2 regions of the Saccharibacillus brassicae genome follow, and region 1 is predicted to be linked to the other one. Evidence: riboswitches for the same ligand, from Rfam matches in the RefSeq annotation. Region 1 holds a riboswitch; the other holds the start of a gene.

Region 1 (6,382 bases):
TTTCTGCTGGTCCACGTCGTAATATTCAAGCTGCGCCGGAGCGGTCATGCCGTCTTCCAGCTGAATGCCCCGTCTCAGTTTCTCGAGCGAATCGCCGTGCGGAATGCCTTCTACCGTAGCCAGGTAGGTCTTCGGCACGTGATGGCTCGGGTGCGTCAGCTTCTGGGCCAGATCGCCGTCGTTCGTCAGCAGCAGCAGCCCTTCCGAATCGTAGTCCAGACGGCCTACCGGATAGACGCGTTCCTTGATCCCTTTGATGTAATCGGTTACGACCTTGCGGCCTTCGGGATCGGTCGCGCTCGTAATGACGCCTTTGGGCTTGTTGAACATCAGATACAGCTTCTGCTGCGCTTTGATCGCCCGGCCGCTGACCGTGATCTCGTCAACGTTCGGGTCGGCTTTTGTGCCAAGCGTCGTTACGACTTCGCCGTTCACCTCGACCTTGCCCGCCAGGATGAGCTCCTCGCATTTTCGTCTCGAAGCCACGCCCGCCTGGGCCAAAATTTTCTGTAATCGTTCCATAGTCATCCAGTCACCTCATCTTTCATCATACCTATAGAGTTCAGAAACCACAAGTTCAACCATACGTTTTTGCGGCGCTTGTCCGCCTTGCGAAGACACTCGCACCCCGGAACCATCCGCCTACGGCATACTGCCCGGCAAGCAGCGAAAACAGGGCCCTTTCCCTGATGCGGGAAGGGCCCAAGACAACGTCGCGGCAGGCGGCCGTTACCCGCCTTCTTCTTCCGGCTCCCGCTCCGAACCGTCCGCCCGCAGCGGGCCAGGCGGCTCTTCTTGTTCGGCTTCGGCCTGCGCCGATTCGGCGGGACCGCCGAACAGCAGCCGTTCTTCGTCTTCCGAAGCGATCATCGCTTCGAACGCCGAAGCGTCCGGCAGCTCTTCCAGTCCGCCAAGCCCGAAGTGGTCGAGGAAGCCTTTGGTCGTCCCGTACAGGATCGGACGTCCGATCGCGTCGGCTCGCCCGGTCTCGACGATCAGATTTTTGTTCGTCAGCGTATGGATCGCCCGTTCGGACTTGACCCCGCGGATCTCTTCGATCTCGATCCGCGTGATCGGCTGACGGTAAGCGACGATCGCCAGCGTCTCCAGCGCCGCCTGCGACAGCGTCGCGCGCGACGGCGAATAAGCCAGCCGTTCGAAATATTCCGAATGTTCCGGCAGCGTCGCCAGATGGTACGCGCCGGCAAGCTTCGTCACCCGCACGCCCCGCCCCGACTTGCGCAGATCGCGCTGGAGACTCTCGACCGCTTTTTGGGCTTCGCCCGGTTTGTTCTCCGTGATCTCGGCTATCTGCCGCACGGTCAAGCCTTCATCCCCCGCCAAAAACAGGAGGCCTTCAATAATCGACTTCAACGTCTGCAAATCCATTTGACGCCGTTTCCCCTCTCCACTCCATTACGATGTCGTCGAACAGCCGATCCTGATAGCAGCTCACCTGCTTCATCTTCATCAGTTCGAGTACGGCGAGGAACGTTACGACGATCTCCTGTCTGTACATCCGTTCGTTCAACACGCTCGAAAACAAGATTCTGCCGCCCGGTCCCGCTCCGCGAAGCGCCCCTTCCAATTCCCGCATCCGATCCCGGACCGAAATCTCGTCGCGGCGGATACGGGCAACCGTCGGTTTGCGGTCGGCCCGCAGCAGTGCGCGCTGCAGCGCCGATACAAGATCGGACATATGCAGCCCTTCCAGCGGATTGTCGTCTTCCGCGGGCAGGAACGGAGCCAGATCGTCGGGCTCGCGAATATAGATGCGGCCCCGCTCGTGCTCTTTCTCGTGCAGCAGACCCGCAATGCTCTTATACTTCCGATATTCGGTCAACCGGCGAATCAGGTCTTCCCTCGGATCGGGTTCTTCCTCTTCGTAGAAATCATATTCGTCCATATCCATCACCGGAGGTTTGGGAAGCAGCAGTTTGCTCTTGATCGCGAGCAGCGTTGCCGCCATCACGAGGAATTCGCTCGTCACTTCCAGCTCCAGCTCCTGCATGCTGCGCAGGTAGCCCATATACTGTTCCGTGATCATGCTGATAGAGATCTGTTGAATATCGATCTCCGACTTGTCGATCAGGTGCAGCAGCAGGTCGAGCGGACCTTCGAACGATTCCAGTTTGTAAAGTACAGTCAAGCCGTTTCCCCTCCGCCTGTATTGCGAACGGTCAGCCTTTGAATTGACGGCTCAGGCTGGCCATTTCAAGCGCCGCAAGCGCCGAATCCCAGCCTTTGTTGCCGGCTTTCGTACCCGCACGCTCGATCGCCTGTTCGATATTTTCGGTGGTGACGAGGCCGAAGATCGTCGGAACGCCCGTTTTCAAATTGATCGCGGACACGCCTTTCGCCACTTCGTTGCAGACATAATCGTAATGCGTCGTCGATCCGCGGATCACCGTGCCGAGCGTAATAACCGCGTCGTACTTGCCGCTCTCCGCCATTTTTTGCGCGATCAGCGGAATCTCGAACGCGCCCGGAACCCAGGCTACGTCCACGTCGTCGTCTTCCGCGCCGTGACGCTTCAACGCGTCGAGCGCGCCCGACAGCAGCTTCGCCGTAATGAACTCGTTGAATCTGCCGACGACGATCCCGAATTTGTATCCCTGCGAAACCAAGTGTCCTTCATATACATTTGCCATTTGTCATCAACCATCCTTTGTCTATTGTATACCAGATTGACCGGTTTGTAGCCTTCGTTTTACAAATTTCCTCATTAACCATGCCGCAATCGTGCCATTATCGCGCTCCGGCCGCACAGCCGGGCCAGCGCGAAACGTCCGGTCTTTACAGCCTTGCCCCGTTTTCCGGCGGGATCGGCGTCTCGTTCTGCTCCAGCGCTTCAAGCTCGCCGGGCGCCGTGTGCGCGCCCGGGCCGTTCAGGCCGAAGTTGGTCAGATGTCCCAACTTGCTTTGCTTCGTATGGAGGTAGCCGACATTGTCGGCGTTCTCCGCCATCTGGATCGGCACCCTCTCCACGATGCCGAGCCCGTGTCCCTGCAGCCCTTTGATCTTGCGCGGATTGTTCGTCAGCAGGCGAATACGCTTGACGCCGAGATCGCTCAGAATCTGGGCGCCGATGCCGTATTCGCGCAGGTCGGCCGCGAAGCCGAGCGCGCGGTTCGCATCGACCGTATCCAGTCCTTCTTCCTGCAGCTTGTACGCTTTGAGCTTGTTGATCAGCCCGATGCCGCGGCCTTCCTGACGCATATACAGCAGCACGCCGGAGCCTTCGGCTTCGATCCGGCGCATCGCGGCGTCGAACTGCGGTCCGCAGTCGCAGCGCTGCGAATGGAACACGTCGCCGGTCAGGCATTCGGAATGCACGCGGACGAGCACCGGGGAATCGGGATCGATCTGCCCTTTGACGAGCGCGATATGTTCCTTGTCGTCGATCTTGTTGCTGTAGGCGACGGCGCGGAATTCGCCGAACTCCGTCGGCAGCCTGACTTCCACTTCGCGCCGGACCAGCTGCTCGCGTTCGCTGCGGTACTGGATCAGATCCTTGATGCTGATCAGCTTCATGTTCCATTTCTTCGCCAGATCGACCAGGTCGGGCAGCCGGGCCATCGTCCCGTCTTCCTTGATCACTTCGCAGATGACGCCCGCCGGCTCCGCCCCGCTCAAGCGGGCCAGATCGACCGCCGCTTCCGTATGGCCGGCCCTCCGCAGCACGCCGCCGTCTTTGGCAATCAGCGGGAACATATGCCCCGGACGCCGGAAGTCGTCGGCCGCCGTCTCAAGCCGCGCGATCGCCCGGGCCGTCACGGCGCGCTCATGCGCCGAAATGCCGGTCGTCGTCTCCATATGGTCGACCGACACCGTGAACGCCGTCCCGTGAAAGTCCGTGTTGCGCGTCGTCATCGGATCGAGTTCCAGCAGCGCCGCGCGTTCGCGCGTAATCGGCAGGCACACGAGCCCGCGTCCTTCCGTAATCATGAAGTTGATGACTTCGGGCGTTACCCGGTCGGCCAGCGCGATAAAATCGCCTTCGTTCTCGCGGTCTTCGTCATCGACGACCAGCACGATTTTGCCGGATTTCAGATCCGCCAGCGCGTCGTCGATCTCGTCGAAAGCAAATCGTTCGTCCATGTTGTCTCCTCCTCCGTCTTTCGTTCAAGCTCTCGGCCGTGCAGGGTGTTCAGGAGTATCCGTGCCGCGACAGGAAGCTTTCGTCGATTGCGGAGAACGTCTTCGCTCCCGCTTTCTCTTTTTGCCCGACGCCGAGCAGATGTTCAACGTATTTGCCCAAAATATCGCATTCGACGTTAACGGAACTGCCTGCCTTTTTGCGGCTCAGCGCCGTCTCGCCCAGCGTGTGCGGGATGATCGAGACGCCGAAATATCCGTCCTCCGCATGGATTACGGTCAGGCTGATGCCGTCGATCGCGATCGAGCCTTTGCCGATGACGTAGCGCATCAGATGCGGATCGTCCGCTTTCAGCGTGAATACGACGGCATTCTGGTCCTGCTCGACCGACACGATCGAAGCGGTTCCGTCGACATGCCCCTGCACGATATGTCCGCCGAAGCGTCCGTTGGCCGCCAGTGCCCGCTCCAGATTGACCGGGCTGCCGCTGCCGAGCGTGCTCAGATTGCTGCTGCGGTACGTCTGCGGCATCACATCGACGGTGAACGAATCTTTGCCGTAGCTCGTGACGGTCAGGCAGACGCCGTTCACGGCGATGCTGTCTCCGATCGCGACGTGCTCCAGCACTTTTTTGGCGCCGAGAGTCAATACCATCGCTTCTCCGCGCCGCTCGGCGCGCCGCAGGCTGCCTACTTCTTCGATCAGTCCGGTAAACATGCGCAGATCCTCCTTGACTTCTCTTTTTCCGCTTGAATCTTCTTGAATCTTCTACATCTTCATACCGCTCCAGGGCGCTCTTTTTCGGTACATGCCGCTATGGCACATGCAAAAAGCCCCGCACCCGGCAAAAAGATCCGGGGACGGGGCTTGGGATTGAAAATCGAAAGATCCTGCATTTGCCGAAAATTCGGTACGCAAACAAACAGGGTACGCCCAAACAGGCTTCATCCTGCCGTTTGCATTCGCCCGAATTCCAAACGCGGCAGCCCGCATGCGCAGACCACGAACCAACGGGCGCCTGCGACAAAAAAGTCGGATCGGCCCGTTCGGTTCATGCGCGAACATGAGGTGCCGCGTTTCCATGCCGGATTCGAAAACAGCCGGGCTGCGCCCGTCGTTCCCGAACCGTATGCAAGGCAAATACGACGGTTCGTTTTCTCTTTCTCCCATCCAGACTGTAACTGTCGGTCCCGGAATCGCACCAGGTCAACCGGGCCGCTGCGTCATACAAACGGCTCGGGTCACGGACTTCGGCCGGCGATCCCTAAGAATCGCGCGCCGTCACCGCCGGTGGGGAATTTCGCCCCGCCCCGAAAGAGTATATGCGTACCCGGCAACTGACCGGAATACGGTATTGATTATGATGGTAGCATGGCGGGAAAAGAAATGCAAATTACGCCAAAAAAAGCTTATCGGCCGCGGCCTGACAAGCTTTCGGAGTTCTGCGACATGCGCGATGTCGGAAGATCGGTATGCTACCGTCGCGATTTGGAATTCGGCTTGGACTTGGCGTTCGATTTGGCGTTTCCTTTCGAACCGGCATACGGTCTTGCGTTCGGAAGCGCTTTGGGATCGGGCTTGCGTTTGTGCTTTTTGCCCGAATACCAAAATCCCCACGCGCAGATGACCAGGATCAGAAACGGATACATGGCCGTGCCGTTGGGCCAGGGCAAAACGAGCAGCATCAGCAAAATAAGGACGAAAAATATGGCGTAGCCGACTTGGAAAAAGCGGTGCATATCAAAAACTCCTTTTCGATTATCGTTCGCGGCAGCGAAAATTCAAGTGCTTTAACTATACACCATGCTCAGCGAAAACAGTTAATTTTGAGGGGAAGCGGCTTTTTTATCGGAAAAACGTTGTTCAAAAAAGGCACTCCCGAGTAAATGCGGGAATGCCTTTTTCCACGTTAAAGATCCATCCAGGAATCTAGAATGCCATTCGTAAAATACAAATATGTATCCCCGTAAGTCCAGGTATCGGTCGAGATATACGTACCGCTGTAACTGCTGGTATCGTCCGGAGAACCCCATGACATCAGCACCATATCTTTGGTCATGCCTTTGGAAATTTTTTGCCCTGCGATCAATTCCCACGCTTTGGCTTTCCAGGCCGGATACATTCGTTTAGGGTCTGTTACATAAAAATGAGTTGCGATAACTCCACCGGGAAAACTGCCCAAAGGAACCCGGAAAGATACAACTGATCCATCTGCTCTTCTCGCTTGGATAACTGCGTCTCCTTTGTTGACACCCAGATTTAATATTTTAATTTTTTCTGTAT
Region 2 (6,382 bases), 1.5 Mb from region 1:
CCGTGCATGATCAGGAACGGCGGCACTTCGCGGCCGTCCAGGTAGGCGATCGGATTCGTGCTGCGCGCAAGTTCCGGCTTCATGCGGATCGTGCCGCCGAGCATCATCGCCATGACCGGCATATGGTATTCGCTCTGGAAGTCCAGTTCGATATCGATCGGGCCGCTGAATTCGGCGACCGCCCGCACCCGGGTCGACTGCTGGAGATGGTCGGCCGTCTCGTATTCGGGCGATCCGCCGGTCACGCCCAGCAGCGCCGCCAGCTGTCCGCCGGCGGAATGGCCCCATACGCCGATTCGGTCGGCGTCGATGCCGTATTTGGCCGCATTGGCGCGCAGGAAGCGCAGCGCGCTTTTGGCGTCTTCGATCTGCGCCGGAAAGCGCGCTTCGTGCGCGAGGCGGTATTCGATCGCGGCGACGGCGTAGCCCTGCTCCGCGAAGCGCACGAGCTGCGGCAGGTTCCGCGCCGCGTTGCAGCTGACCCAGGCCCCGCCGACGATCCACAGGATCAGCGGCACGGGCCGGTCGGAAGCCGGCAGCAGCAGGTTCAGGCTGAGCGTCTTGCCGCCCGCGAATTGGGCGAACTGCACGTCCGGAACGAGCCGGACAAACGGACGGTCGGCGCTGACCGCCGACCAGGTTTTTTGGGTATTCATGAGGAGTCTCTCCGTTTCGTCTATATAAGATAAGCAGGTCATCGACAGCGTTGTCGGCCCGGCAAAAATTGCGCGAATACGTCTATCATAACATAGGTTCGGCGCACACATCGAACAATTCAGAGCGACCGCCGCCGGCCCGAACGGCGGCCCAAAACAAAAGACGTTTCCCGGGCTTTCCCGGCGAAACGTCTGTAGGACTGTACATTTACGGTCAGGCCGCTTGTTGGGACAGGCTTTTCGGCCCGATCTCCTGCGTCTGTTGACGGGAGATAATGAACAGAACCGACCAGATCAGGATAAACCCGACGATCTGCGCCGACGTCACGACTTCTCCGCCGTACAGCCAGTTGATCAGCACTCCGACCATCGGGAAGCTGAGCTCGGCCAGCGTCGCGACCGACGCTTTGGTCGTTTTGAGTCCTTTGTAATAGGCGAGCAGGCTGAGCAGGCCCGGCAGCAGCGCCTGCAGCAGCAGGTTGACGCCGACAAGCGTCAGCGCGATGCCTCCGGCCGGCAGCGCCCAGGCGGCGCCTTCCCCGGCCGTGATGGCCAGCAGCAGCGGCAGTGCCAGAATGAAGCGCAGCGAAGTGACCGTCTCGTATTTGAGCTTGCCGACCATAAAGCGGCCCATGACCGTCGATCCGCCCCACAGGGCGGCGGCGCCCAGCGCGAGCAGACTGCCGAGCTGGAAAAACTCGCCGGCATGGCCGACCGGCATCGTGAAGCCGAATGTCAGCAGATACGTACCGAACAGCGCGACCAGCAGCAGCGGGCCGAAGCGGCGCGGCAGCGATTCCTTGAGCATGAAGTGCGCCAGGATGATGGCGAACAGCGGCTGCAGCTTTTGCAGCAGCAGCACCGTGTTGAAGGCGCCGCCCGCATGCTGAAGCGCAAGCGTGAACATCAACGTTGCGAGAGCGGAGCCGCCCCACGAGATGAACAGCAGCGCGCCGACGTGCCGCAGGCCGAGACCTTTCAGTTCCGCGCGGTTTCTCCACAGAATCGGAGTCACGAACAAAGCGATGATGACGTGTTCGAGCAGAACGATCTGCGACGAAGTCATCGATTCCAGCAGCAGGATACGGAACAGCGGATCGACGCCCCAGAGCGCCGCTCCCAATACGATCAACCAGAAGCCGCTGCCGGCTCTGGAGAAAAATGAAGATCCGTTCCCTCCCGTGTTTGCTTGACTCAAGTGATTACGATTGTCGGTTGTCATTTCCCTAGTCTCCTCATCCGAATAAGGGGGATCCCGTGCGCAAAAAGCCCCGAAGCCGGAAGATCCGGCGTTCGGGGCGGTTTTTACGTCAATCGAAGGGTCGAGCGGCAGGCCAAATATGCGGCGGGCAGCTGCGGCAGGTTCCATAAATAAACCTGCCGTATACGGACACCGACATGTCTGCGCTTGATCTTCTCCCATCCGGACTGTACCGTCGGCTCTGGAATCTCACCAGATCAGTCCCGCGGCTTCTTCTCGAAGACGCCGCGGGAGTCGCGGGCCAAGTTCGCGTAAGCGAACCATTACCGCCGGTCGGGAATTTCACCCTACCCCGAAGATCCTTTATTCATTTGTATTTTGATAGTCTTAGTTTAAACCTTTTTCTATCCGCTGCCTGTGAAAGTTGTCACGGTAGGGCCGCCTCTTCTTTTTTCGTAAAAAGAATGGGCGCTTCATTCCGTTTCGCAAACTTTCGCAAGCCCTGCGGCTTTCAGCTCTGGTTACATTCTAAACGATCATTCACACTTTTACAAGTAGGTGAATAAAATAAAGCTGGTTTCTATAAAGCCGGACGTTTCCGCTTCAATCGGCTTCGTGTTCCGGCTCCCACGGATAGCGCGAAGTCAAAAATTCGGCTAACGCGCGGCTCGCTTCGCGGCGCTGCTTGCGCATCAGCGCCCGCTCGGGCGCGCTGTCGTGCAGCTTCTGCTCTTCTTCCGTCTCCGGCACGACGGGCGCGACTTCGATCTTGCGGCCGTGGTCGTCCATCGCGACGAATGTCAGAAACGCCGTGGCCGCGATCTGGCGCTCGCCGCTTTTGAGATCTTCGCGTATGACTTTGACGAACGTCTCCATCGAGCTGCGGCCCGTCCAGGTGACGAATGCTTCCAGCGTGACGGAATCCGTCATGTAGATCGGGTACAGAAAATCGACGGAGTCCGTCGAAGCGGTAATCGTATTGGCGCGCGACAATTTGGCGGCGGCGATCGACGCGATATCGTCGATATACGCCATCAGCCGGCCGCCGAACAGCGTCTGGTAGCTGTTGACGTCGGTCGGGAAAACGCGGGCCATTTTGTAGCTGCGCGTCGTTCGAATCGGTATGGGCTGCATGCTGCACTTCCTTTTTTCTCAGGGTAAACGCTCGTTCGTTCATTATAAGCTTCCACCGATCGACGGAACAAGTCGGAAGATCGCCTTCGCGGCGCGAACGCCAAACAGCCGCCGATTCCCTGGGGGGGATCGGCGGCTGCTTGTCTGCTTGCCGCAGCGGGCGGAATCTGCGCCCGCGTGGACGCATGAACGCTTCGCGTTACAGCTTGATGAAATCGGCCATCGATTTGACTTCGACGGCTCCGGCGGAGCCGTGGGACAGCGTGCCGTCTTCGCGGCGGGCCTGGAACTCGACCGTGACCGGTTCGCCCGGCACAAGGTCGAAGTAATTGTCCGTGAAGACGCCTTCCGCTTCGGCGGACAGCCATACCTGCTTGGCCAGCGCGTCCGTCTCCAGCGTGAACGTCGATCGGCCTTCGCCGTCGTCCGTACGGCTGACGACGATATTCGGCGCCGACAGCTCGATTTCGCGCGCGGACACGAAGTAGTGCGTCCGCTGATCGAGAATGCGGCCTCCCTGTTCCAGTTCGGCCACCAGCACGGTGCGCTCCGGCACTTCTTCGCCGAGCAGCTCGGCCGCTGTGACCGAATAGACCTTCGCGGCGCTGTTCGCGGACGCTTCAAGGTTCAGCACCTGCTCGCTGTGAACGCTGCCTCCGAAGCCTACGAGCCGGAGTCTCAGCGATACCGATTGGGCGCTCAAGCCGTCGTTGAGAATATGGAAGTTCAAATCTTCCCCGTTGGTGCCGTCGATCGAGACCGACAGGTCGCGGAAGCTGCGGCGCGCGTAGTAATGCAGCGCTTTCCAGCGGCCGTAATAGTCGATGCCCGACCAGGAAGCGACCGGCCAGCTGTCGTTCATCTGCCAGTACAGCGTGCCCATGCAGTACGGCATGCTGCGGCGGTGCGCTTCGATCGCCGATTTCATCGCTTCGGCCTGCAGCACCTGGCTCATGTACAGGAACGAGACGAAGTCTTTCGGTTCCGGCAGATATTTGTCCATGTATTCCTTGATCAGGAAATTGCCGCGGCCGTTTTTCTGATGCGCGAGCATGATCTTCGAATCGAGCTGCAGCGCGTCTTCCGGTGCGTATTGCAGCACCGATTTGTGCTCGGGGAACGATTGGAAGCCGTATTCGCTCATGAAGCGGCCGATGTATTTGTTGTAGTTCTCGAACGGTTCGGAGTTGTGCCACACGCCCCAATAATGGATATCGCCTTCCGACGTGCCCGGATGCGCGTGCTGGTTCTCGTCGTTCGACAGCGAGACGAGCGGCGACGAAGGCCAGTATTCCGCGCCCGGCGCGAGCTTGGAGATCGCATTCGGCAGCAGGCGATGGAAAATCGCTTCGTAATCGGCCCAGATGACGTTTTGCTGCTCCGGCGTATAGTCTTTTTTCCAGCCCCAACCGCCGTCCGGAATATAATGCGCCCACGCCGAATCGATCTCGTTGTTGCCGCACCAGAGCACGATGCTCGGGTGGTTGCGCAGCCGGCGGACATTGTCTTCCGCTTCGTGGCGAACGCTTTCCAGGAAGTCTTCGTCGCCCGGATACATGCTGCAGGCGAACATGAAGTCCTGCCAGACCATGATGCCGTACTCGTCGCACAGCTCGTAGAAAGCGTCTTCTTCATAGATGCCGCCGCCCCACACCCGCAGCATGTTCATGTTCGCTTCGGCCGCGGAGACGATCTCGTACCGGTACCGCTCGCGCGTCACGTCCGTCTCGAAGTTGTCGTTCGGAATATGGTTCGCGCCTTTGGCGAAGACCGGCACGCCGTTCAGCTCGATGTAGAACGAAGCGCCGGCGCCGTCTTTTTCCCGCTTCAGCTTGACGCTGCGCAGGCCGGTCCGCGCACTCTTGGACGCGCTGACCGATTCGCCTTCGAGCAGCTCGGCCTTGAACGTATACAGATGCGCGTCGCCGAGCCCTCTCGACCACCACAGCTTCGGATCGTCTAGCGCGAACTCCAGACGTACCGTGTTGTCGCCGAGACGGATCGCTTCCGTATGCTGGACTTCGAATCCTTCCGCGGACAGGCGCAGGCGCCCTTCGAAATCGCGATCCGATTCGATCGTCAGCAGCGCGGTCAGCTTGGCCTGCGACGCGCTTACTTCGTCCTGGCGGATAAACAGGTCGGTGATGCGCACGCCCGTCCAGCCTTCCAGACGCACCGCGCGCCAGATGCCGCTCGTGACGAAGCGCGGGCCCCAGTCCCATCCGTAATGATACGGCGCTTTGCGCGCGAACACGCTGACCCGCTTGTCGCCGAGCCCGCCGAGTTCCGATTGGTCGTTGGCGGCAGGCAGTCCGTACCCGAGCCGCTCAAGCTTCGGCAGGTCTTCGTTGATCGGCGAACGGAGCACGATGCGCAGCCGGTTCTCGCCTTCCGTCAGATGCGTCTTGACCTGCACGTTCCACGTGCGGAACATGTTGTCGGCGGACAGGATGCGCCGTCCGTTCAGCTCGACGTCCGCATACGTGTCCAGTCCGTCGAACACGAGGCTGACGTTGTCTTGGCGCAGCAAGTCGCCGGGCACGGTGAACGTCGTCTCGTACTCCCAGTCGCGCTTGTCGATCCACTGCAAATCGTGTTCGTTCGTGCCGTAATACGGATCGGGAATCTGCCCGTTCCGATACAGATCGCTGTGCACGCAGCCCGGCACGACCGCCGGCTGCCATTCCTGCTGTCCGGCTTCCCGGAAAGTCCATTCGTTCAATTCCCATTTGATTTCGTTCAAAATAGGTGCCTCCCCTGCCAAAGTGTAACCGCTTTTACTCTCCTTCACACCGTATCATCCCCCGCGCTGAAATTCAATAAAAGATCTAACTTTTATGTTTATTTTATTTTTTATCACTAACAAAATATAAATTAATAATTTTTGTTAGTATGGATAAAATAAAAAAAGACTCTGCCGCAAAAGGGCAGGGTCTTTGAAGTCAAGCGATATTAATCGATTCCGGTAAACGGTATTCGCCGATCCACCGAACCAATCCGGACCAATTCAACCCGATTCGATTCGATTCGAACCGATTTGATCCAAACCGATTCGCTCTGATCCGATACGAACCGATCCGGCGGTTCGAACCGCGGGGACTACGGACGGATGCGCCGCGGTTCCCGCTTACGGCGCTGCCGGATCAGGACTTGGCGCCGCCCGGCTTGGCCGTCGTGCAGCGGACGACCAGATTCGAAGGTTCCGTGACGACCGGCGGCAGAAAATCCGTGTTCTCGATCATCGTGATCAGCGTCTCGATCGCGTGCGAGCCGATCGAGCGAATATTCTGGTTGATCGTCGTCAGCGCCGGGCTGAAAATTTCCGAATAATACGTATTGTCGAAGCCGACGACGGAAATGTCTTCGGGCACCGACAAGCCGCTGCGGTGAA

The links. Region 1 has a riboswitch for FMN ahead of ribE (riboflavin synthase). Riboswitches for the same ligand answer to the same signal wherever they lie in the genome.
Region 2: it holds a riboswitch for FMN, as region 1 does, so the genes downstream of both, FFV09_RS17840 (DMT family transporter) here and ribE (riboflavin synthase) in region 1, are expected to answer to the same signal.

Annotation. Positions count from the first base shown of each region.
Region 1 is NZ_CP041217.1:215,240-221,621, forward strand. Features, by position in the region: gene FFV09_RS00865 (pseudouridine synthase) at 1-522, opposite strand, end outside; gene scpB (SMC-Scp complex subunit ScpB) at 730-1,389, opposite strand; gene FFV09_RS00875 (segregation and condensation protein A) at 1,358-2,149, opposite strand; gene ribH (6,7-dimethyl-8-ribityllumazine synthase) at 2,181-2,651, opposite strand; gene FFV09_RS00885 (bifunctional 3,4-dihydroxy-2-butanone-4-phosphate synthase/GTP cyclohydrolase II) at 2,797-4,101, opposite strand; gene ribE (riboflavin synthase) at 4,151-4,816, opposite strand; FMN riboswitch at 5,254-5,421, opposite strand; gene FFV09_RS00895 (hypothetical protein) at 5,575-5,838, opposite strand; gene FFV09_RS00900 (hypothetical protein) at 6,009-6,382, opposite strand, start outside.
Region 2 is NZ_CP041217.1:4,297,066-4,303,447, reverse strand. Features, by position in the region: gene FFV09_RS17845 (alpha/beta hydrolase) at 1-656, opposite strand, end outside; gene FFV09_RS17840 (DMT family transporter) at 871-1,854, opposite strand; FMN riboswitch at 2,064-2,221, opposite strand; gene FFV09_RS17835 (acyl-CoA thioesterase) at 2,461-2,991, opposite strand; gene FFV09_RS17830 (beta-mannosidase) at 3,191-5,734, opposite strand; gene FFV09_RS17825 (LacI family DNA-binding transcriptional regulator) at 6,135-6,382, opposite strand, start outside.